Regions from separate parts of the Streptomyces sp. BRA346 genome, predicted to be linked through region 1. Evidence: riboswitches for the same ligand, from Rfam matches in the RefSeq annotation. Region 1 holds a riboswitch; each other region holds the start of a gene.
What was found. Region 1 has a riboswitch for cobalamin ahead of cobN (cobaltochelatase subunit CobN). Riboswitches for the same ligand answer to the same signal wherever they lie in the genome.
Positions count from the first base shown of each region.

Region 2: another riboswitch for cobalamin. It lies ahead of LCH29_RS11820 (cobalamin biosynthesis protein); the one in region 1 lies ahead of cobN (cobaltochelatase subunit CobN).
Region 3: another riboswitch for cobalamin. It lies ahead of LCH29_RS02315 (HoxN/HupN/NixA family nickel/cobalt transporter); the one in region 1 lies ahead of cobN (cobaltochelatase subunit CobN).
Region 4: another riboswitch for cobalamin. It lies ahead of metE (5-methyltetrahydropteroyltriglutamate--homocysteine S-methyltransferase); the one in region 1 lies ahead of cobN (cobaltochelatase subunit CobN).

Region 1 is NZ_JAIWIH010000015.1:146,439-152,348, reverse strand. It holds gene cobN (cobaltochelatase subunit CobN) at 1-2,491, opposite strand, end outside; cobalamin riboswitch at 2,522-2,645, opposite strand; gene cobG (precorrin-3B synthase) at 2,755-4,140, shown strand; gene LCH29_RS19945 (precorrin-8X methylmutase) at 4,149-4,790, shown strand; gene LCH29_RS19940 (precorrin-2 C(20)-methyltransferase) at 4,787-5,910, shown strand, end outside.
Region 2 is NZ_JAIWIH010000006.1:440,370-446,279, forward strand. It holds gene LCH29_RS11810 (putative cobaltochelatase) at 1-425, opposite strand, end outside; gene LCH29_RS11815 (cobyric acid synthase) at 487-2,019, opposite strand; gene LCH29_RS11820 (cobalamin biosynthesis protein) at 2,016-2,999, opposite strand; cobalamin riboswitch at 3,110-3,315, opposite strand; gene LCH29_RS11825 (hypothetical protein) at 3,446-3,676, opposite strand; gene LCH29_RS11830 (inorganic phosphate transporter) at 3,692-5,011, opposite strand; gene LCH29_RS11835 (class II aldolase/adducin family protein) at 5,217-5,910, shown strand, end outside.
Region 3 is NZ_JAIWIH010000002.1:136,977-142,886, forward strand. It holds gene LCH29_RS02305 (LysR family transcriptional regulator) at 1-176, opposite strand, end outside; gene LCH29_RS02310 (EamA family transporter) at 245-1,183, shown strand; cobalamin riboswitch at 1,253-1,452, shown strand; gene LCH29_RS02315 (HoxN/HupN/NixA family nickel/cobalt transporter) at 1,481-2,581, shown strand; gene LCH29_RS02320 (aconitate hydratase) at 2,708-4,684, shown strand; gene LCH29_RS02325 (GAF and ANTAR domain-containing protein) at 4,847-5,533, opposite strand; gene LCH29_RS02330 (aconitate hydratase) at 5,574-5,910, opposite strand, start outside.
Region 4 is NZ_JAIWIH010000022.1:173,539-179,448, forward strand. It holds gene metE (5-methyltetrahydropteroyltriglutamate--homocysteine S-methyltransferase) at 1-1,953, opposite strand, end outside; cobalamin riboswitch at 2,117-2,347, opposite strand; gene LCH29_RS25455 (MarR family winged helix-turn-helix transcriptional regulator) at 2,405-2,944, shown strand; gene LCH29_RS25460 (CASTOR/POLLUX-related putative ion channel) at 3,058-4,923, shown strand; gene LCH29_RS25465 (hypothetical protein) at 5,046-5,816, opposite strand; gene LCH29_RS25470 (cation:proton antiporter) at 5,850-5,910, opposite strand, start outside.

The sequences.
Region 1 (5,910 bases):
AGGCCAGGCGGCTGGGCACGGCCTTGGGGTCGACGGAGTAGAAGTTGCGGCCGGTCGGCAGGACGTTGACCAGGCCCCGCAGCGGCGAGCCGGACGGCCCTGCGGGCACGAAGCCGCCGCTCAGGGCGTGGACGGTGTGGTCGATCTCGTCGGTCGTGGCGGCCAGGCGCGGCACGACCTCGCGGGCGGCGAACTCCAGGATCGCGGTGACGCCGGGGCGCTGGGCCTCGGGCAGCTCCAGGGCGGCCTTCTCGGCGGCCTCCGGGGCCCAGTCGGCGTCCTCCATCGCCTGGACGAGGGCGCGGGCGCGCTCCTCGGCCTCGTCCGCGCCGGTGCGGGTGGCGGCCGACTCGTCCAGGCCCAGCGCCTCGCGCAGCCCGGGGAGCGCCGAAGTACCGCCCCAGATCTGGCGGGCCCGCAGGATGGCGAGGACGAGGTTGACGCGCTCGGGTCCGGTGGGCGCGCCGCCGAGGATGTGCAGACCGTCGCGGATCTGGGCGTCCTTGACCTCGCACAGCCAGCCGTCGACGTGCAGCAGGAAGTCGTCGAAGCCCTCGTCGTCGGGCCGCTCCTCAAGACCCAGGTCGTGGTCGAGCCGGGCGGCCTGGATCAGGGTCCAGATCTGGGCGCGGATGGCGGGGAGCTTCGCCGGGTCCATCGCGGAGATGGCGGCGTACTCGTCCAGCAGCTGTTCCAGCCGGGCGATGTCGCCGTAGGAGTCGGCGCGGGCCATCGGCGGTACGAGGTGGTCGACCAGGGTGGCGTGGACGCGCCGCTTGGCCTGGGTGCCCTCGCCGGGGTCGTTGACCAGGAAGGGGTAGATCAGCGGCAGGTCGCCGAGCGCGGCGTCGGGTCCGCAGGCGGCGGACAGGCCCGCGTTCTTGCCGGGCAGCCACTCCAGGTTGCCGTGCTTGCCCAGGTGCACCATGGCGTCGGCGCCGAAGCCGCCGTCGGCCTCGGGGGTCGCCATCCAGCGGTAAGCGGCCAGGTAGTGGTGCGAGGGCGGCAGGTCGGGGTCGTGGTAGATGGCGATGGGGTTCTCACCGAAGCCGCGCGGCGGCTGGATGACGACCAGGAGGTTGCCGTGGCGCAGCGCGGCGAGGACGATCTCGCCGTCGGGGTCGCGGCTGGTGTCCACGAACATCTCGCCGGGCGGCGGGCCCCAGTGCTCCTCGACCGCGTCGCGCAGCTCCTGCGGCAGCGTGGCGTACCAGCGGCGGTAGTCGGCGGCGGGGATGCGGACCGGGTTCTTGGCCAGCTGCTCCTCGGTGAGCCAGTCCTGGTCGTGGCCGCCCGCCTCGATGAGGGCGTAGATCAGATCGTCGCCGACGCCGGAGGCCAGGCCCGGAAGCGCGCCCTCGCCCTCCTCGGGGCCGAAGTCGTACCCTTCGGCGCGCAGTCGGCGCAGCAGGGCGACGGCGCTGGCGGGGGTGTCGAGGCCGACCGCGTTGCCGATCCGGGAGTGCTTGGTGGGGTAGGCGGACAGGACGAGCGCGAGGCGCTTGTCGGCCGCCGGTATGTGCCGGAGCCGGGCGTGTCGTACCGCGATTCCGGCGACACGCGCGGCGCGCTCGGGGTCGGGGGCGTAGACCGGCAGGCCGTCCTCGTCGACCTCCTTGAAGGAGAACGGCACGGTGATCAGCCGTCCGTCGAACTCCGGGACGGCGACCTGGGTCGCGGCGTCCAGCGGCGACAGACCCTCGTCGTTCTCCTCCCACGCGCTGCGTGGCGAGGTCAGGCACAGCGCCTGGAGCACGGGGACGTCGAGCGCGGCGAGCGCGCCCGCGTCCCACGCCTCGTCGTCGCCGCCCGCCGACGCCTCGGCGGGGCGGGTGCCGCCCGCGGCGAGCACGGTGGTGACGACGGCGTCGGCCGCGCCGAGCGCCTCGATCAGCTCGGCCTCGGGAGACCGGAGAGAGGCGACGAACAGCGGCAGCGGGCGGGCCCCGGCGTCCTCGACGGCCTGGCACAGCGCCTCCACGAAGGCGGTGTTGCCGCTCATGTGGTGGGCGCGGTAGTAGAGCACGGCGATCGTCGGGCCGGTGACGTCCTCGCGCGCGGTGCGCTCCAGCGGCCCCCAGGTGGGGGCGGTGGCGGGCGGTTCGAAGCCGTGGCCGGTGAGCAGCACGGTGTCGGACAGGAACCGGGCCAGCTGGCCCAGGTTGGCGGGCCCGCCGTGCGCGAGGTAGGCGTGCGCCTCGGCGGCGATCCCCACGGGGACCGTGGACGCCTCCATGAGCTGGGCGTCAGGGGCCTGTTCACCGGTCAGGACGACGACGGGCAGGTCGCCCGCGAGCAGGGTTTCGAGGCCGTCCTCCCAGGCGCGGATGCCACCGAGCAGCCGCACGACGACGAGGTCGACACCGTCGAGGAGCCCGGGCAGATCGTCGAGCGCGAGCCGCGCCGGGTTGGCGAGGCGGTACGGCACCGGGCCCGTGGCCGCACGGGCACTGAGCAGGTCGGTGTCGGACGTCGACAGCAGCAGGATCATGGCTCAGCGCCTTCCTCGGGGTCCGCGCCCCGGGCGGGTTGGAAGACGGCGGGAGTTCCTGGCTCGCACGGCGGGCTGCCGTGCTCACAGTGGCGGGACCGCACCGGATTCGCACCGGTTTCCTCCCCTTGACGCCGTCTTGTGCGTCTTGAACGCCGTCTTGAGCGTCCGGCGGGCCAGACGGCCCGCCGCAGAGCATAGTAGGCGTTGCTGACCTGGCACGGGACAGTGCGGGCCGACCGGACGTCGGTATGCTCGCCGCCATGTCCCTCCCCCCGACAACCATCCCACCTGCGGATGAAGCGCCCTCGCCGAGGGCGCGCGGACGCGATGACGCCTGCCCCGGCGCACTGCGGCTGCACCCGGCGGACGACGGTTCCCTGGCCCGCGTCCGGATACCGGGCGGCCTGCTGACGGCCGGTCAGGCGCGGGCGCTGGCAGGGGCGAGCGAGGAGCTGGGGGACGGTCGGCTGGACCTCACCTCACGGGGCAATCTCCAGGTCCGCGGCCTGGACGCGGCGTGCGGCGGCGAGCTGGCGGCGGCGCTGCGGGCCGCCGGGCTGCTCCCCTCCGACCGGTTCGACCGGGTGCGCAACATCGTGGCGTCCCCGCTGGGCGGCCTCGACGGCGCCGGATACGGCGATGTCACCGCGTGGGCACGGGAGTTGGACGCCGCTCTGTGCGCCGGGACATGGGAAGAGTTGTCCGGCTTGTCGGGTCGTTTCCTGTTCGCGATGGACGACGGCCGGGGCGATGTCGCCGCACTCGGCGCGGATGTGACATTGATCGCAACGCGGGACGGCGGAGCGGTGCTGCGGGTGGGGCCCGGGGCCGAGGCCGACGGGACTGCGCTGGAGGTGCGGGGGCGGGACGCGCCGCGTGCCGCCGCGCTGGCCGCCGCGGAGTTCCTGGCCCGGGTCCGGGCGAGCGGCACGCGGGCGTGGCGGGTGCGCGAACTGCCCGCGCAACACGCCGTGACCGCCGACGGCTTGGCGGCGCGGCTCGCGGACGCGGGCGTCGAAGCCGTACGTATCGGACGGACCGGCCGGGACTTGGCGCCCGGCGCGCCGCCCGCGCCGGGCGTCGTGTCCGGGCCGGACGGGCGCCACGCCGTGTCGGTCCTCGTTCCCCTGGGCCGGGTCGGCGCGGCGCAGTGGCGGCTGCTCGCCGGGCTCGCCTCCCGGGGCGGGTCGGGTGAGCTGCGTGTGACACCCTGGCGCGGCGTGGTGCTCCCGGGGTTCACCGCGGACGGCGTGGCGGCCGCGGCGCGGGAGGCGGCCGACGCGGGGCTGGTGACCGATCATGGCTCCCCGTGGGTCGGGGTCGGCGCGTGCACGGGACGGCCGGGCTGCGCCAAGTCCCTGGCCGATGTGCGCGCCCACGCGGCGCGCGCGGTGGCGGGCGCCCCCCGCTCCGCCGACACGCCGCAGGGTTCCGGCGACACGCCACCGGTGTACTTCTCCGGCTGCGAGCGGCGCTGCGGGCACCCCGGCGGCCGCTGGGTGGACGCGCTGGCCACGTCCGATACGGACTACCGGCTCACCGTGCGCGACACGCGCGAGCCGGACGGCGCGACAGACGACGGCGTGACAGACGTGGCAGCAGAGCAATTGGCCGACGCCGTGGCGACGGCCCGCGGAACGGCATGATCAACGACATGATCGAGGACACAGTGTTCGACTACGAGAAGGACGGGGCGGCCATCTACCGCGCCTCCTTTGCCACCATCCGCGCCGAGGCGGACCTGGGCGGCCTCCCCGCCGACGTCAGCCAGGTCGTCGTGCGGATGATCCACGCGTGCGGCATGGTCGACCTGGTCAAGGACCTCGCGTACACGCCCGAGGTGGTGACGCGGGCCCGGGAGGCGCTGCGCGCCGGTGCGCCCGTGCTCTGCGACGCGCAGATGGTCGCCAGCGGCGTCACCCGCAAGCGGCTGCCCGCCGACAACGACGTGGTGTGCACGCTGTCCGACCCCGCCGTACCGGAGTTGGCGCGGCGCATGGGCACGACGCGCAGCGCCGCCGCGCTGGAGCTGTGGCGGGACCGGCTGGAGGGGTCGGTCGTGGCGGTCGGCAACGCGCCCACGGCGCTGTTCCGGCTGCTGGAGATGATCGAGCAGGGCGCGCCGCGCCCGGCCGCCGTCATCGGCGTACCGGTCGGGTTCATCGGCGCCGCCGAGTCCAAGGAGGCGCTGGCCGGGCATCCGGCGGCGCCCCACCATCTGGTGGTGCGCGGCCGACGCGGCGGCAGTGCCATCGCCGCGGCCGCGATCAACGCGATAGCGAGCGAGGAAGAGTGAGCGAGCAGCAGCGACAGGCGACGCCCGCGGCGAAGGGCCGGCTGTACGGCGTGGGCCTCGGCCCCGGCGATCCGTCCCTGATGACGGTACGGGCGGTGGAGGTCATCGCCGGGGCCGACGTGGTCGCTTACCACAGCGCCCGGCACGGCCGCAGCATCGCCCGTTCCATCGCCGAGCGGCATCTACGGCCCGACCACATCGAGGAGCGGCTGGTCTACCCGGTCACCACGGAGGGCACCGACCATCCGGGCGGCTACCGGGGCGCGATGGAGGAGTTCTACACGGAGGCGGCGGCGCGGCTCGCCGCACACCTCGACGCGGGGCGCACGGTCGCGGTGCTGGCCGAGGGCGATCCGCTCTTCTACGGCTCGTACATGCACATGCACAAGCGGCTCGCCGACCGCTACGCCACCGAGGTGATCCCCGGTGTCACCTCGGTGAGCGCGGCCGCCGCCCGGCTGGGCGCGCCGCTGGTGGAGGGCGAGGAGGTGCTGACGGTCCTCCCGGGCACGCTGCCCGAGGAAGAGCTGACCGCGCGCCTCGCGACGACCGACGCGGCGGCGGTCATGAAGCTCGGCCGCACCTTCCCGGCCGTACGGCGCGCCCTGGAGCGTTCGGGGCGGCTCGCCGACGCGCGGTACGTGGAGCGCGCCACGATGAGCGCGGAGCGCACCGGCGCGCTGGACGAGGTCGACCCGTCGTCGGTGCCCTACTTCTCGGTGGCGGTGCTGCCGAGCCGTATCGACGCACCGGGCGCCTCGGACGCACCGGGCGCCCCCGACGCCTCCGTGTCCGGACGCCCGGGCGAGGTCGTGGTGGTGGGCCTCGGCCCGGCCGGTCCGCTGTGGCTCACCCCCGAGGCGCGCGGTGAACTGGCCGCCGCCGAGGACCTTGTCGGCTACACCACCTATCTGGACCGGGTCCCCGTACGCCCCGGGCAGCGGCGCCACCCCTCCGACAACAAGGTCGAGGCCGAACGCGCCGAATTCGCCCTCGACCTCGCCCGGCGCGGTCGGCGTGTCGCCGTGGTCTCCTCGGGCGACCCCGGCGTGTTCGCCATGGCCACCGCCGTGCTGGAGGCCGCGTCCGAGGAGCCGTACCGCGACGTCCCGGTCCGTGT
Region 2 (5,910 bases), on a different contig from region 1:
AGGTTGACCTCGTCGACGTACAGCACCCCGCGGTGGGCGTCCGCGAGCAGCCCCGGCTCGAACGCCTTGACCCCGTCCGACAGCGCCCGCTCGATGTCCAGCGACCCGACGAGGCGGTCCTCGGACGCGCCGACCGGAAGCTCCACCATCCGCGCGGGGCGCGCGTCCCCGGGGGCGGTCTCGTGCGGCCCGTCCGGGCAGCCCGGGTCGGGCGCGGCGGGATCGCACGAGAAGCGGCACCCGGGCACGACGTCGACCGGCGGCAGCAGCGTGGACAGCGCGCGCACGGCCGTCGACTTGGCCGTGCCCTTCTCGCCGCGCACCAGCACCCCGCCCACGGCGGGCGAGACGGCGTTGAGGAGCAGGGCGAGCCGCATGTCGTCCATTCCGACGACCGCGGTGAACGGGTAGGCAGCGGTGGTCATGCTTCGGAACCTCCTACGGTGCGTGCGCGGTCGGTGCGTGCGGGCTCGCGTCTCGTCGTGCTCAATCCGTTCCTCCCGGCGCCCCGGGCGGCACGAAGGGCAGCCCGTCCGGTACGCCGTCCTCGATGAGCCTCAGCAGCGCGTCCGTGTCCGCGTGCTCCTCGATCAGATCGCCCAGCCGGTCGAGCTGCTCCTCGCGCAGCGCCCCGAAGCGGGTGTCCGGCGCGGGCACGAACGCCCGGCCCGCCGCCTCCGCGACCCGCCGCAGGAAGGCACGGCGGAAGCCGTCGCTCTCCAGCGAGCCGTGCCAGTGGGTGCCCCACACCGGGCCCACCCGGCAGCCGTCCAGGAAGGGTTCGTCGCCCCCGTGGAGCAGTTCGGCGACCCCGTGGTGGATCTCGTAGCCCGCCACCGGCTCGCCCAGTGCCTCGCCCACCGGCCGGGCCAGGGTCTTCTCGGCCGCGAAGCGGACCCGTACGGGCAGCAGCCCGAGGCCCTCGACCGTCCCGGCCTTCGACTCGACCTCGTCCTCGATCGCGTGGCCCAGCGCCTGGAAGCCGCCGCAGATCCCGAGCACCGGCCGCCCCTCCGCGGCCCGCCGCGCGATCGCGTCGGCGAGACCGCGTGTCCGCAGCCACTCCAGCGCCTTCACGGTGCCCCGGGTGCCCGGCAGCACCACCAGATCGGCGTCGGCCAGCTCCTCCGGCCGGTCCACGAAGCGCACGACCACGCCCGGCTCGGCGGCCAGCGCGTCCACGTCGGTGAAGTTGGACATCAGCGGTACGGCGGCCACCGCGACCCGCAGCACGTCCGCGCCGTACGGCGGTGCGACGACGCTCTCGCGCACCGTGCCGCGCAGCGAGACGCGCAGGCCGTCCTCCTCGTCGATGCCGAGGCCGTGCGCGTACGGCAGCACACCCACGGTCGGCCGTCCGGTGAGGTCGCGCAGCATGACCAGACCGGGTTCCAGCAGGCTCACATCACCGCGGAACTTGTTCACCACATAGGCGGCGATGTGCCGCTGGTCCTCGCGGGACAGCAGCGCGGTCGTACCGAAGAACGACGCGAAGACGCCGCCGCGGTCGATGTCGCCGACCACGACGACCGGCAGCCCCGCGGCCCGGGCGAGACCGAGGTTGACGATGTCGGTGCGGCGCAGATTGATCTCGGCCGGGCTGCCCGCGCCCTCGCAGATCACCGCGTCATGGGTGCGCCGCAGCTCGCTCAGGCAGTCGGTGACGGTCTCCAGCAGCCCTTCACGCCGCCGCTCGGAGTGGTAGCCGCGCGCGCTCATCTCGCCCACCGGCTTGCCGAGCAGCACCACCTGGCTGCTGCGGTCGCTGCCCGGCTTCAGCAGGACAGGGTTCATCAGGGCGCTCGGTTCGACGCGCGCGGCCGCGGCCTGCATCGCCTGGGCGCGCCCGATCTCGGCGCCCTCCCGGGTGACGAAGGAGTTGAGCGACATGTTCTGCGCCTTGAACGGGGCGACCCGGAGCCCTTTGCGCGCCAGCCAGCGGCATATGCCCGCGGTGACGACGCTCTTCCCGGCGTCCGAAGTCGTTCCCGCGACGAGCAGTCCGCCCCCCAGGGTCATCGGTTCACCCCTTCCTGATCGGCTCCGGAGCCCCGACCGGCTCCGGAGCGAGCCACGACGGTGGCGAGCAGGGCGAGCGCCGACACCCGCCGCGAGAGGCGGATCGCCCGCGGAATGTCGGCCGCCGCCACGGGGCGGCCGCCCGGGTTCAGCACCGGGCGGTGCTCGACCCGGCCCGCGTACGCCAGCGTCCCGCCCAGCCGGACCCCCAGCGCGCCCGCGAACGCCGCCTCCACCGGGCCCGCGTTGGGGCTCGGGTGGCGTCCGCCGTCCTCGCGCCAGGCGCGCCACGCGCCGCGCGGATCGGGCCCGGCGAGGGCGGCCAGGGCGGCGGTGAGCCGGGCGCCGGGCCAGCCCGCGACGTCGTCCAGCCGGGCCGCGGCCCAGCCGAACCGGCGGTAGCGGGCCGACTTGTGGCCCACCATGGCGTCCAGGGTGTTGACGGCGCGGAAGCCGACGAGCCCCGGCACCCCGGCCACGGCCCCCCACACCAGCGCGCCCACCACCGCGTCCGAGGTGTTCTCGGCCACCGACTCGACGATCGCCCGCGCGATCTGCTGCGCGTCCAGCGCCTGCGGATCGCGTCCGCACAGATGCGGCAGCCGCTCCCGCGCGGCGTCGACGTCCCCGGCGGCCAGCGCGTCACCGATGGCCCGGGCCTCCCGCACCAGCGAGGTGCCGCCCAGCACGGCCCAGGTGGCGGCGGCGGTCAGCGCGGCATCGGCCGTCGTACGGCGGCGGCCCGTGAAGCCGCGTACGGTACGCGCCAGCAGCGCGGCACCGGCGGCCGCGCCGCCCGCGCACAGCGCGGTGTGCAGGGCCCCGGAACCGCGGTGATCGCGCCACAGCCGTCGCTCGACGGCCGCGGCGGCGCGTCCGAACGCGGCCACCGGATGGCCGCGGCGCGGATCGCCTACGGCGAGGTCGCCGAGGAAGCCGAGTGCGGCGCCGCACGCGTACGAGGCGTGGTCGGCACGCATCCTTCAGACCGCCGTCATGCCTCTGCGGCGGGGCACACGAACAGGGGGAGCTGACGGCGTGGCAGTGCCGGGCATGGCGGTATGTCCTCACTCAGGGTCCGCGCCCTGGCTCGACGTGACCGGCGGTGAGAGTCTCCTGGCTCCCGGATCCGCGGCTCTCCCGGTCTTCCAGCCCTCCTGGCGTACGGACGGCCGTGACCCCTTGCGGTGAGGGGAGAGCGCTCCCCGGTGACAGTGGCGGGACCGCGCCGGATTCTCACCGGCTTCCTCTCCTGCCGCCGTTTGGCTCGGGAAGTCCACCATGGGGCGCGAATGGCCGTCAACTCGCATTTGACCTGCGATGCCAGAGTGTGCCGAGATCCACAGGGCCCCCGTGGGAACGACCGCGGGGCGGTGGGCGCCGAACAGCGCCCACCGCCCCGCGGCTTGCGTGGCCTCCGTTGGTTTCAGGCCACGATCAGATAGATGCCGTACGCCACCACCGCGGCGCACAGCGCGAAACAGGCGTACGCGCCGGTGCGCGCAACCGGGGACGCGCCGCCCGCGGCGGCCTGGGGCTGCGGCTGCGCCGTACGGGAGGTGCCGATGATGCCCAGGGTGAAGACCCCTACGACGCCGACCGTCACCGCGAGGCTGACGCCGAAGACCTGGCCGAGGGCCGCCCAGTCGATGTGCATTGCGTGTGCTCCCTGTCAGCTGGTGGAACGGGATCCCGCGGTGGCGGGGGTCGGGGCGGATTCGGACGAGGCGTCCCCGGTGGACGTCGAGTCCGAGGTGTTCTTCGAGGCGTCTGCGGCATCCGTGCCGCCGGTGCCGTCAGAAGAGGCCGACGTGTTCTTTCCGGCGGGCGGCGGGGCCACCGACCGCACGGCGGCGGTGACGACACCGACCGGCTCGGCGGAATCCGCACCCGGCTCGTTGACGTTGGTGGCGTCCACCGGCTTGCGGCGCGACAGCACCCAGATGACACCGCAGCCCACCACCGCGAGGACGGCGACCGCGGCGATGCCCCCGTTGCCCTGGTCGGCCAGCAGTGCCGCGGCGGCGGCCACCAGACCGGCGGCCGGCAGGGTCAGCGCCCACGCGGCGACCATGCGGCCCGCGGTCGACCAGCGCACCACACCGCCCTTGCGGCCGACGCCCGCACCCATGACGGCACCCGAGCAGACCTGCGTGGTGGACAGCGCGAAGCCGATGTGGGACGAGGCCAGGATGACGGTCGCGGCGCCGGTCTGGGCGGCGAAGCCCTGCGGCGGCTGGATGTCCGTGATGCCCTTGCCCATGGTCCGGATGATGCGCCAGCCACCCAGGTAGGTGCCGAGCGCGATCGCGAGACCGGCGGAGACGATCACCCACATGGGCGGGTCGGCGTCCGGCGCGATGACGCCGCCGGTGACCAGCGCGAGGGTGATGACGCCCATCGTCTTCTGGGCGTCGTTGGTGCCGTGCGCCAGGGAGACCAGAGCGGCCGAGGCGATCTGCCCGGCGCGGTAGCCCTTCGCGGTGTCCTCCGCGGCCCGGTTGTGGGCCAGCCGGTACGTGAGCCGGGTGGCGGCCACCGTGGCGATGCCCGCCACGACCGGCGCGGCCACGGCCGGGATGAGGACCTTCATGACGATCGCGTCGCCGTTGACCCCGTCCATGCCGACGGAGACCACGGTGGCGCCGATGAGGCCGCCGAAGAGGGCGTGCGAGGAACTGGACGGGAGACCGGCCAGCCAGGTCACCAGGTTCCAGAGGATCGCGCCGACGAGCCCCGCGAAGATTACTTCGGGCTGGATGCCGGAGCCCTCGTCGATGATTCCGCCGGAGATGGTCTTGGCGACCTCCACGGACAGGAAGGCGCCGACGAGGTTGAGGACTGCCGACATCGCCACCGCGACCCGGGGACCGAGCGCTCCGGTGGAGATGGTGGTGGCCATGGCGTTGGCCGTGTCGTGGAAGCCGTTCGTGAAGTCGAACACCAAGGCCGTGACGATCACGATCCCGATGAGAAGCGTGATGTGTTCCATACACCCGGTCAATCAGTTCGGAGGGCTGTCAGTGCACGGTGAACGTAAGGAAACTGGGTGAACGGAAGATGAACTGAGGCGGGCTTCACGGTGACACGGGCACACGGGTGTGAGAACGGCTGGTTTTCGACCGTACTCCCTTTCGCCATACGGGATTTGGTGTCCGTACATCGAGGCGGTGTAACCGCTCCGCTCCGGCGCCCGTATGGAAGGATCGCGCCCGGAGGTGAGGCCCGTGACGGAGCCGCGATCGGCACGACGGCCACAGCCGAGGCTGACCCAGCCCCTGCGGCAGGCGTGGACGCAGGTGGTGCGGACGGCCCGCAGAACCACCGCCGACGGGCTCGTCGTCGGCACCTCGGGCAATGTGTCGGCCCGCGTCGGCGACACCGTCCTGGTGACCCCGAGCGGCGTCCCCTACGACCGGCTCGGCCCGCGTGACGTGGTCGGCGTGGACCTCGACGGCCGACAGGTGCTGGGCACGCTCGCGCCCACCAGTGAGCTGCCCATGCACCTCGCCGTCTACCGTCACACGGACGATGCCGCGGCCATCGTCCACACCCATGCCGTTCACGCCACCGCCGTCTCCACGCTGGTCGACGAGCTCCCCGCGATCCACTACATGACCGCCGCCCTCGGCGGGCCGGTCCGGGTCGCCGGCTACGCGCTCTACGGCACCGATGAATTGGCCGAAAACATGCTGTCCGCGCTGCGCGACCGCTCCGGCTGTCTGCTGCGCAACCACGGCACCCTCGTATACGGCGCGACGCTGGACCAGGCCTACGACCGCACCGCCCAGCTCGAATGGATGTGTCAGGTCTGGCTGGCCGCGGCCGCGGTCCCCGGGCGCACCCCCACCCTCATCCCGCCCGCCGAGCTGGACCGCGCAGCGGCCAAGC
Region 3 (5,910 bases), on a different contig from region 1:
GGGGTCACCGTCCGGGAGGTACGCCGCAACAGGCGCACCCCGAGGGCGCGTTCGAGCGAGGCCAGCGTGCGGGACACGGCCGCCTGGGAGACCCCGAGCGCGATCGCGGCGTCGGTGAAGGTGCCCTCGTCCACGATCGCGACGAGACAGCGCAACTGCCGCAGCTCCACATCCATAACCCAAGCGTATAGGTACGTCGTCCAACGCATTTTGCGCAACGGCCGCGCGACCGCACGATCAGGGTATGGACGCAGCCCACGCCCCCGCTTCCGCTCCTGCTCCCGCCCAGCCGACCGCCACGTCACACCGCGCCGGTCCGGACCTGCCAGACGCCCCGGGCCGGAAACCGGCCGGGCACCCGCTGGCCGGTGTGCTCACCATGGCCGGCAGCGGCCTGTCCAACCAGACCGGCGCCGCGATCGGCTCCCTCGCCTTTCCCGTGCTCGGGGCCTCCGGTGTCGTCGCGGTACGCCAGTACGTCGCCGCCATCGTCCTGCTGGCCGTCGGCCGCCCCCGCATGCGGTCCTTCACCAAGCAGCAGTGGTGGCCGGTGCTGCTGCTGGCCCTGGTCTTCGGCGCGATGAACCTGTCCCTGTACAGCGCCATCGACCGCATCGGCCTCGGGCTCGCGGTGACCCTGGAGTTCCTCGGCCCGCTCACCATCGCCCTGTCCGCCTCCCACCGCCGCACGGACGCGTGCTGCGCGCTGGTCGCGCTGGCGGGAGTGGTCACCCTGATGCGTCCTCAGCCCTCCACCGACTACCTGGGCCTCGGCCTCGGGCTGCTGGCCGCCGCCTGCTGGGCGTCGTACATCCTGCTCAACCGCACCGTCGGCCGCCGCGTCCCCGGGGCGCAGGGGTCGGCGGCGGCCGCGGCGGTCTCCGCCGTGCTGTTCCTGCCCGTGGGCATCGTCATCGCCGTGCAGCACCCGCCGACGCCGGGGGCGGCCGGTTACGCCATCGCGGCCGGTGTCCTCTCCTCCGCCGTGCCCTACCTCGCCGACCTGTTCACGCTGCGCCGCGTCCCCGCCCAGACCTTCGGGCTCTTCATGAGCGTCAACCCGGTCCTCGCCGCCGTCGTCGGATGGATCCTGCTCGGCCAGGGCCTGGGGTGGACCGAGTGGGCGAGCATCGGCGCCATCGTCGCGGCCAACGCGCTCAGCATCCTCACCTCGCGCGCGTGACCGCTGCCGAACCGCACGTGCGTGACCGCTGCTGAAAGTGCGGCACTTGCCGGTTTTGCGGGGTGCCGCCTACAGTTGCCGCGCCGTGGTGTTCGGGAAGCCGGTGCGAAACCGGAGCGGCCCTCGCCACTGTGATCGGGGAGTTCTCGTCCCGTTCCGCGGCCGCAGGACCGGGCCGCGGAGCCACTGGCCGCCTCGCGCGGCCGGGAAGGCAGGGGCGGTCGCGTCGACCCGTCAGCCAGGAGACCGGCCGCGGCATCTCACGAAGTGATCCACGAGGTGCTGGAGCGTGACCGCATGACCCTGCCCACCGCATTCGCATGGCGGCGCGAGGACACCGTCCGGACCGCCGGGCTGCTGGCGGTGATCGTCGCCCTGCACGCCGTCGCCTTCGGACTGCTCTTCCTGGTGGTCACGCCGCAGCACTACGAGGTCGGCGCCAAGACGTTCGGCGTCGGCCTCGGGATCACCGCGTACACCCTGGGCATGCGGCACGCCTTCGACGCCGACCACATCGCCGCCATCGACAACACCACCCGCAAGCTGATGGCCGACGGCAAGCGGCCGGTGTCGGTGGGCTTCTGGTTCGCGCTCGGCCACTCCAGCGTCGTGGTGCTGCTGGCCGCGCTGGTCGCCGGGGGTACGCAGCTGGCGGGCGCCCTGGTGAACGAGGACTCGGGCACCCACCAGGTCCTCGGGGTCATCGGCACCACCGTGTCCGGGACCTTCCTCTACCTCATCGCCGCGCTCAACCTGGTCGCCCTGCTGGGCATCCTGCGGGTGTTCCGGGCGATGCGCGCCGGGCAGTTCGACGAGTCGGAGCTGGAGGCGCACCTGGACTCGCGCGGCTTCATGAACCGTGTCCTGGGCCGCTTCACGAAGTCCATCACCCGGCCCGGCCAGATGTACCCGCTCGGCTTCCTCTTCGGGCTCGGCTTCGACACCGCCACCGAGGTTACGCTGATGGTGATGGCCGGGAGCGGCGCCGCCGCGGGACTGCCCTGGTACGCCATCCTGTGCCTGCCGCTGCTGTTCGCCGCCGGGATGAGCCTGTTCGACACCCTGGACGGCACCTTCATGAATTTCGCCTACCAGTGGGCGTTCTCCAACCCCGTCCGCAAGGTCTTCTACAACCTGGCCATCACCGGCCTGTCGATCGCGGTGGCCTTCCTCATCGGTACCATCGAGCTGGTGGGCGTGCTCCACGACAAGCTCGCCCTGCGGGACGCCGTCACCGGCTGGATCTCCGGGCTGAACCTGGACAACGTCGGGTTCATCATCGTCGGCCTGTTCGTCGTGGTGTGGGCCGCGGCGCTGGCCTACTGGCGGATCGCCAAGGTCGAACAGCGCTGGGCCGTCCGCACCGCCCCGGCCGCCGCGGACGCGGACGGCGGCTGACGCCGGGCCCGGGGCGCCCGTCCGGGTGACTGTGCCGGGGGGCCCGGCATGGCGGCCGCGGAACGGGAACCCGCATGGTGGCGCCCGGACCGTCCGGCAGCGCCACACCGGGAAGGCGGTACCGCTATGGGTCTGCCCCATGGCCACGCACACGGCACCGTGACGCAGCGGCTGATCGGCGACCACCTCGTGTCCGGCAGCATGCGGCCGGGGGAGGAAATCGCGCTGCGCGTGGACCAGACGCTCACCCAGGACGCCACCGGCACCCTGGTGATGCAGGAGCTGGAGGCGCTGGCGCTGGACCGGGTCCGTACGCAGGTCAGCGTCCAGTACGTCGACCACAACATCCTCCAGGCCGACGAGCGCAACGCCGAGGACCACCTCTTCCTGCGCTCGGCCGCCCGCCGCTTCGGCCTGTGGTTCTCCAAGCCCGGCAACGGGGTCTCCCACCCGACGCACATGCAGCACTTCGGCGCCCCCGGCAGAACGCTCGCCGGATCCGACTCCCACACCTGCGCGGGCGGCTCCCTGGGCATGCTGGCCATCGGCACCGGCGGCCTGGAAGTCGCCCTCGCCATGGCCGGACGGCCCCTCCACCTCACCATGCCGGCGATCTGGGGCATCCGGCTGACCGGGGAACTGCCGCCGTGGGTCAGCGCCAAGGACGTGATCCTGGAGATGCTGCGCCGTCACGGGGTGCAGGGCGGCGTCCACCGCGTACTGGAGTACCACGGGCCCGGCCTGGCCTCCCTCACCGCCATGGACCGGCACGTCATCGCGAACATGGGGGCGGAACTCGGCGCCACCACCACCGTCTTCCCCTCCGACGGCGCGGTGCGCGACTTCCTGGCGGGGGTGGGGCGGGGCGAGGACTTCGTGGAGATCGTCGCGGACGAGGACGCCGCTTACGACCTCGACGAGGAGATCGACCTGTCGTCCCTGGAGCCGCTGATCGCACGGCCCACCTCCCCGGGCAACGTCGTGCCGGTCCGGGAGGCCGCCGGGGAGCCCATCGGGCAGGCGGTCCTCGGCTCCTCCGCCAACCCCGGTTTCCGCGACTTCGCCGTCCCGGCGGCCATGGTGGCGGGGCGGCAGACGGCGCCCGAGGTGAGCTTCGACATCAACCCGACGTCCCGCGAGATCCTCCAGGACCTGACGCGCTCGGGTGCCACGTTCGACCTGATCGCCGCCGGTGGCCGCATCCATCAGTCGGGCTGTCTGGGCTGCATCGGCATGGGCCAGGCCCCCGCGGCGGGGCGCAATTCGCTGCGTACGTTCCCGCGCAACTTCCCCGGCCGCTCCGGCACCGAGGACGACGCGGTGTGGCTGTGCTCACCGGAGACCGCCACGGCCTCCGCGCTGACCGGCGTCATCACGGACCCGCGCGACTGGGCCGACCGCCTGTCCGCGGCCCCGCCCACCCCGGACGTCCCCGCACCGGCGTCGGTCAACGTCGCCATGCTGGAGCCGCCGCTGCCGCCGGACGAGGCCCGCCGCGTCCAGCTGCGGCGCGGCCCCAACATCTCCGCGCTGCCCGACCTCGATCCGCTGCCCGACACCCTGGAAGGCCCGGTCCTCCTCAAGGCCGGTGACGACGTCTCGACCGACGAGATCTCCCCGGCCGGGGCGAAGGCCCTGCCGTACCGGTCCAACATCCCCAAGCTGGCCGAGTTCACCCTGACCCGGCTGGACCCCGACTACCCCCGGCGCGCCGCGTCGGTCCGGGACGACACCGGACACCTCATCGTCGCCGGGGCGAACTACGGTCAGGGCTCGTCCCGCGAACACGCCGCCATCACCCCGCGCTACCTCGGCCTACGGGCGGTCATCGCCAAGTCGTACGCCCGCATCCACTGGCAGAACCTCGCCAACTTCGGCGTCCTCGCCCTCGAATTCGACGACCCCGGCGACTACGAGCGCATCGGGACCGACGACCGGCTGCGCCTGCCCGGGCTGCACGCGGCCCTCGCCCGGACGGACGACCCGACGCTCCGGGTGCGCAATGACACCCGGGACGAGGAGTACCTGCTGCGCCACCGGCTCTCCCCGCGGCAGTGCGAGGCGGTCCTCGCGGGCGGCATCATCCCGGCCCTGGCCCGCTGACGGGACATCACTCATCGGGCCCGGGCGCGCATGCATACGGCTCCGGGCGGCGGGTACTCGCCGCCCACGCTGTCGGCGAGACCCCCGGGGGAAAGCGACGGCCAGGCTCTTCCGGTCCAGAATGCGGGCCGGTGGAGCCGCCCGGCGGCGGCATGGCGGCGGTCAGTCGTCGATGCCGCCGCTCTCACAGACCCGCCGGGCGATCTCCCGCAGCTTGATGTTGCGTTCCTGGGACACCCGCCGCAACACGTTGAAGGCGTCGTCCTCGCTGACCTTGAGGCGCTCCATCAGGATGCCCATGGCCTCGCCGATGGTGTGCCGGGTGGAGAGCGCCTGCTGGAGCTGGTCGGCGGTGCGGGCGCTGGAGAACGCGACCGCGGCGTGCGAGGCCAGCAGCCAGCCCGCCGTCTCACTGCCCTTGGTGAAGATGCCCGTGCTCCGCGAATAGAGGTTCAGGGAGCCGAGTTCCTCTTCCCGCGTGTAGAGCAGGAATCCCATCATGCTGCCGACACCCAGGTCGCGGGCCCGGTGCCCGAACTCGGGCCATCGCTCCTGCGGCTCGGCGAAGTCCTGGATCCGGTAGACGGGCTCGCTGCGGAGCGCGGCGTCGAAACACGGGCCCTCACCGGTCCGCTCCTGCAATTGGTCGGAGCGGACCACCAGCCCGTCGGTCGGGGCCAGGGTTTCCACCCGCTTTCCATGGAGGACCAGGATTCCGGCCGCGTCGCACCCCTCGACGATCTCCACGGCGCATTCGGTGATCCGCTCCAGCGTCCCGTCCACCGAGTCCTGCGCCAGCAGGTCCCGCGCCATCACGGCCAGCTGCTCCGCGAAGCTCTCCCAGTCCATGCACACCGCTCTCTTTAGAGGTCATCCGCCCGCAGGGCCATCATGGGCCCTCGAGGGAGCGGCGGACCACGTAGGGCAGGATCCCGCCGTGGCGCAGGTAGGCGAGTTCCTGCCGGGAGTGGATGCGCAGCCGCAGCTCCGCTGTGGTGTGGCGATCGTCACCCCCGTGGAGACGCAAGATCACCCGGTTGGTCCCGACGCGCAGCTCGCCGAGTCCTTCGAAGGAGAGGTCCTCTTCTCCGGTGAACGCGTGGGCCGCGGCGCTGTCGCCCTCGGCGAACTCCAGCGGCATGACGCCCATGCCGATCAGGTTGCTGCGGTGGATGCGCTCGTACGACTCGGCGACGACCGCGCGCACCCCCAGCAGGGCCTGGGCC
Region 4 (5,910 bases), on a different contig from region 1:
GTCCGCGCGCACGCCGCCGGTGGTGAGGCGGAACGCCTCGGTGGCCCAGGCCAGGTAGGACGGGCGGTCGGCGGTGCGCAGGGGCAGGGTTTCGCGCAGGGCGGGTTCGTCGACCTGGATGACCGGGGTGCCCGCGGCCTCCAGGTCGGACACCTCGTCGCGCAGGGCGAGGGCGACGTGGCGTGCGGTGTCGGCGAGGGGCTGGTCGTCGCGGACGAAGGACCAGGCCAGCATGGTGACGGGGCCGGTGAGCATGCCCTTGACCGGGCGGTCGGTGAGGGACTGGGCGTACGTCGTCCAGCGCACCGTCATCGGCTCGGGCCGGGAGATGTCGCCGGCCAGGATCGGCGGGCGGACGTAGCGGGTGCCGTAGGACTGCACCCAGCCGTGCCGGGTGGCGAGGTAGCCGGTGAGCTGTTCGGCGAAGTACTGGACCATGTCGTTGCGTTCGGGCTCGCCGTGCACCAGGACGTCGATGCCCGTCTTCTCCTGGAAGGAGATCACGTCCTGGATCTCGGCCGCGATGCGCTGCTCGTATCCGGCGGTGTCGAGCGTTCCGGCGCGCAGGTCGGCGCGGGCGGTGCGCAGCTCGCTGGTCTGCGGGAACGAGCCGATGGTGGTGGTCGGCAGCGCGGGCAGCCGCAGCCGGGCGCGCTGGGCGGGGGCGCGCTCGGCGTACGGCTCGGGGCGGCGGGCGTCGGCGTCGGTGACGGCCTCGGCGCGGGCGCGTACGGCCGGGTCGCGGGTGAGCGTGGAGGTGGCGCGGGAGGCCAGGTCGGCGCGGTTGGCGGCGAGTTGTGCGGCGATGGTGCCGGTGCCCTGGGCGATGCCGCGGGCGAGGGTCGCGACCTCGGTGGCCTTCTGGCGGGCGAAGGCCAGCCAGCGGGCGATCTGGGGGTCGATGTCGCGTTCGGCCGTCGTGTCGAGGGGGACGTGGAGGAGGGAGCAGGAGGCGGCGACGTCGACCCGGTCGGCGAAGCCGAGCAGGGTGCCGAGCCTGGACAGGGAGGCGGCGAGGTCGTTGATCCACACGTTGCGGCCGTCCACGACGCCCGCGACCAGGCGCTTGCCGGGCAGTCCGCCGACGGCGGCGAGGTCGTCGAGGTTGGCGGCGGCGGGCCCGGTGAAGTCGAGCGCCAGCCCGTCCACGGGGGCCTTGGCCAGGACGGACAGGGCCTCGCCGAGGCGGTCGAAGTACGAGGCGACCAGCAGCCGGGGGCGGTCGGTGAGGGCGCCCAGGTCGCGGTACGCGCGGGCGGCGGCATTCAGTTCGGCGGCGGTGCGGTCCTGGACGAGCGCGGGCTCGTCCAGCTGGACCCACGCGGCGCCGGCCGCCCGCAGATCGGCCAGCACCTCCGCGTACACGGGCAGCAGCCGGTCCAGCAGGGTGAGCGGCTCGAAGTCCGGCGCGACGCCGGGCGCGGGCTTGGCGAGCAGGAGGTAGGTGACGGGGCCGACCAGCACAGGGCGGGCGGTGTGCCCGAGTGCGACCGCTTCCGACAGCTCGGCGACCTGCTTCGCCGCGTTGGCGGTGAAGACGGTGTCGGGGCCGAGTTCGGGCACCAGGTAGTGGTAGTTGGTGTCGAACCACTTGGTCATCTCCAGCGGCGCGGCCTCCTGGGTGCCGCGCGCCATGGCGAAGTAGCCGTCCAGCGCGTCGGCGTCGACGGCGGCGCGGTGGCGGTCCGGTACGGCGCCGACCATGACGCTGGTGTCCAGCACATGGTCGTAGAACGAGAAGTCGCCGGTCGGCACCTCGTCGATACCGGCGTCGGCCAGCTGCCGCCAGTTCGCCGCGCGCAGCATCGCGGCGGTCTCCCGGAGGGTGCCGGCGCCGACCCGGCCCTTCCAGTAGCCCTCGACGGCCTTCTTCAGTTCGCGGTGGTGTCCCTGGCGGGGGTAGCCGTACACGGTGGCCCGTGCCGCCGCGGCGGCCGCGGATGTCGCTGTCACGTAGCTCTCCTTCGCGAGCGTGTCCCTTGGGGATCCCGGCCGGATTCGGGGGCGCGAAGGAGTGACGAACCGGGCGGATCGTCCGCGCGTCCGATACGCGCGCGTCCGCCTGCTGGGTACGCCGACCCGCCCTCGAGGTCACCGGGATCTCCGCGCGCGATCGGTCGCGCACGGGCAACGGGCAGGTCTTCGGACTCGCGGGCACACCTCGTGACGTCGTGCACGTACGAGGCACCTACTGGCCGTCGCTTCCCGGGCCCGTCTCCCGGACCCAGTGCGTATGACGGCGGTCGTTCCCGCTCACCGCTGCGGGGCAGTCCCGGATTTCCACCGGGTTCCCTCTTACGACGCGCCTGCCTGGCGGGCAGGGCGAACCAGCTGCGGGGCCCAGCCTAGGCGGTGGTGCCGGATCGGGGCACCCCCTCCACAGCGGCAGGGGGAGAAAGGGCGTATGGCGCGCCGTTCCTCAGCATCCGATGGGGGTTCCACAGCCTCCGCGGCCTCCGAGGCCGGAATCTCCGAATCCGACGCCGAGGCGATGGTCACCGCCGTGCTGACCGCGTCCCGGCTGCTCGTCGCCGTCTCCGCCCGGTCGTTGGCCGCGGTGGAGGAGTCCCTGACGCTGCCGCAGTTCCGGATGCTGGTCGTCCTGGACGGCGGAGGGCCGCTGAGCCTGTCCGGGCTGGCCGGGGAGCTGGGCGTCCAGCCGTCGACCGCGATGCGCATGATCGACCGCCTGGTCACGACGGGCGTGGTCGCGCGCGGCGTCTCCGCCGAGGACCGGCGTACCAGCATGATCTCGCTCACCGGGGCCGGGCGGTGGGTCGTGGCCGAGGTCACCGAGCGGCGCCGCCGGGAGATCGCGCGCATCGTGGGCGTCATGCCCGCCGGACAGCGCCGTCATCTGATCGAGGCGCTCCAGGCGTTCGCCGAGGCGGGCGGCGAACCGACCGTCGAGACCGGGAGCCCGCAGGCCCACGCCGCCTGGTGACCGCGCGGGCGCCCCGTCGCCCGGCAGCCGCACCCCCGTAACCCTGCGAGAATGATCAACTGCTCTGGGAGACCGTAAGACCGGTGGGTGGCCGGGGGGATAGGGGACGTGCGATGAGGCTGCGGGACCGGCTGCGGTACTGGTTCGACGGCACCATGGACCGGGGGACGCCCGCCCTGATCGGCTGGCTCGGCCTCGCCTCCCTCGCGTTGATCGCCGTGGTCTCCACGCTGGTGGTCGCCCTCTCCCACGAGGACACCCGGAAGAGCGGCGGCTGGACGGGCGTGGTGTGGATGAGCCTGCTGCGCACGCTCGATCCGGGCACCATGGGCGGGGACACGGGCCACCCGCTGTTCCTGGTGCTGATGCTCACGGTCACGATCGGCGGCATCTTCATCGTCAGCGCGCTCATCGGTGTGCTCACCACGGGCCTGGAGAACCGGATCCAGATGCTCCGCAAGGGCCGGTCGCGGCTGATCGAGCGCGGCCACACGATCGTGCTGGGCTGGTCGGACCAGGTGTTCACGGTGATCGCCGAGCTGGTGGAGGCCAACCAGAGCGCCCGCCGTTCCTGTGTGGTGATCCTCGCCGACCACGACAAGGTCGACATGGAGGACCAGATCCGCGACAGGATCCCCGTGACCGGCCGCACCCGGGTGATCTGCCGTTCCGGAAGTCCGCTGGAGCGGCGCGACCTGGAGCTGGTGAGCCCCGACACCGCCAAGTCGATCATGGTGTTGCCGCCGGTCGGGGACGACACCGACACGGACGTCATCAAGGTGCTCCTGCTGCTCAACAGCCGGAAGTGGAAGGGCGCGCGGCCGAACGTCGTGGCGGCCGTGGAGAGTTCGGACAACCTGCCCGCGGCCCGTCTCGCCGCCGGTACGAACGCGCTGATCATCGACGCCGACGACATCGCCGTACGGCTCATCGCCCAGGCGCACCGGCAGTCGGGGCTGTCCAGCGTCTTCAACGAACTGCTCAGCTTCGAAGGCAACGAGTTCTACTTCCACACGCAGCCCGCGCTGGCGGGTGCGACGTACGCGGACACCCTGGCCCACTACACGCAGGGCATGGCCGCCGGGCTGCGCCGCGGCGACGGTGAGGTGCTGCTCAACCCGCCGATGGACACCGTGGTCCGCGCCGACGACCAGCTGCTGGTGATGGCCGAGGACGATCTGCTGATACGCCCCGCCGAGACCCCGCCCGGGATCGTCCCGTCGGCGATCACCACGGCGCCCGGGCGGCCGCCGGTGCCGGACCGCACCCTGGTGATCGGCTGGAACTCCCGGACGTCGAAGCTCATCACGCTGCTGGACAGCTTCGTCGAACCCGGCTCGGCGGTGGACATCGCGGCGCCGCGGCTACCGCGGAAGGGAGTGCCGGAGGGGCTGAAGAACCTGACGGTCGGCCACAAGCGGTGCGAGCCGACCCGCAGGTCGTCCCTGGAGGCCCTCGACCTCGGCCGCTACCAGCACATCGTGGTGCTGTCCGACGACACCATCGACCCCCGGCGCTCCGACGACCGGACGCTGGTGACGCTGCTGCACCTGCGCGACATCGAGGTGCGGCTCGGTGACCCGTACTCGATCGTCACGGAGATGAACGACGACAGCAACCGGGAGATCGCCCAGGTCACCAAGGCCGACGACTTCATCGTCAGCACCAAGGTGATCAGCCTGCTGCTGACCCAGCTGACCGAGAACCGCGACCTGTACACGGTGTTCATCGACCTCTTCGACCCGGAGGGCTCGGAGATCTACCTCAAACCGGCCACCAACTACCTGGTGCCCGGGGCCGAGGCCAACTTCGCGACGGTCATCGAGGCCGCGCGGCGGCGCGGCGAGACGGCCCTCGGCTACCGGCTGGCACGCCACGCCGACGTGCCGCCCGCCTACGGTGTCCGCCTCAACCCCGACAAGGCCGCCCCGCTGGTCCTGGACGAGGGCGACGCGATCGTCGTGCTGGCGGAGGAGTAACGCTTCTGCGGGCCGGGCCCGCGAGTAGCGGCGCAGGTTCACATCGCCCTCGATAGGGGCCGCCTCGCGGAGCCACAGCTGCTGGCGCGCAGGGCCTGGCCGTCGGGGTGGGACAGCCGGGCCTAGGCGAGGTTGAGGTGGCGGGGCATCCGGGCCCCGCTGAGGTTGACGTGTCCTCGCGCGCGCAGCCGCTTGGCGTGCAGGTCGTTGCCGACGGACAGGTTCTCGGCGTGCAGGGCGATGCCGCCGGGGGCGTGGAGTTCACTGTCGTCGAGGTTCACCTGGCCGGTGACGGTGGCCTCGTTGAGCCGTATCATTCCGTGGGCAATGAGGCCCTCGGCCCGGACGTCGGCGCCTATGGCCGCGTTGTTGAGCTGGAGCAACGGCTGTTCGCAACGGGTGTCCGGAGTGCCCAGGCGCGCCCCGTCGAGGAAGAGCCCTCCGGTGATCTGCGCCCCCGCGAGCCGCACCGGGCCCGTCGTGCGGCACCTGCTCATCCGCAGGACGCCCTCGGTGTGCAGGGCCCCGGCCGTGAGCTCGGGAAGGGTGGAGTCGCTGAACACCAGGACGCCCAGCCGCGCCCCGTACAGCTGCGGGGTCCGCTCGAAGTGGCAGGACCGCAGCCGTATGGCGTGCTCGACCACCCCGTACTTCAGGCGCAACTCCCCGGTGATGCGCGCGCCGGTCAGCTTCAGGCCCGCCACCTCGCCGTCGCGGGTGGGCCCGCCGAGCAGCAGCGCGCGCAGCACCTCGGCCCGTATGGTCCGCTCGGGCCCCCAGGAGCCGCCGTGTTCGGGATCGTCGTCGGCGCCTTCGCGGAAATCGACGCCCTCATCGAGCGGGAAGGCCCGCCAGACGCGCCGCTCCGCCGGTGTCAGGTCCGTGATCTCCACCGGCGGGATCGTGTCGCGGGGGTGTTCGGGGTGTCAACCGCGCTGTGTTTCGCGGGCCTTCGGCTCGGCGGCGGCGGTATCGGCTGCGGGGGCC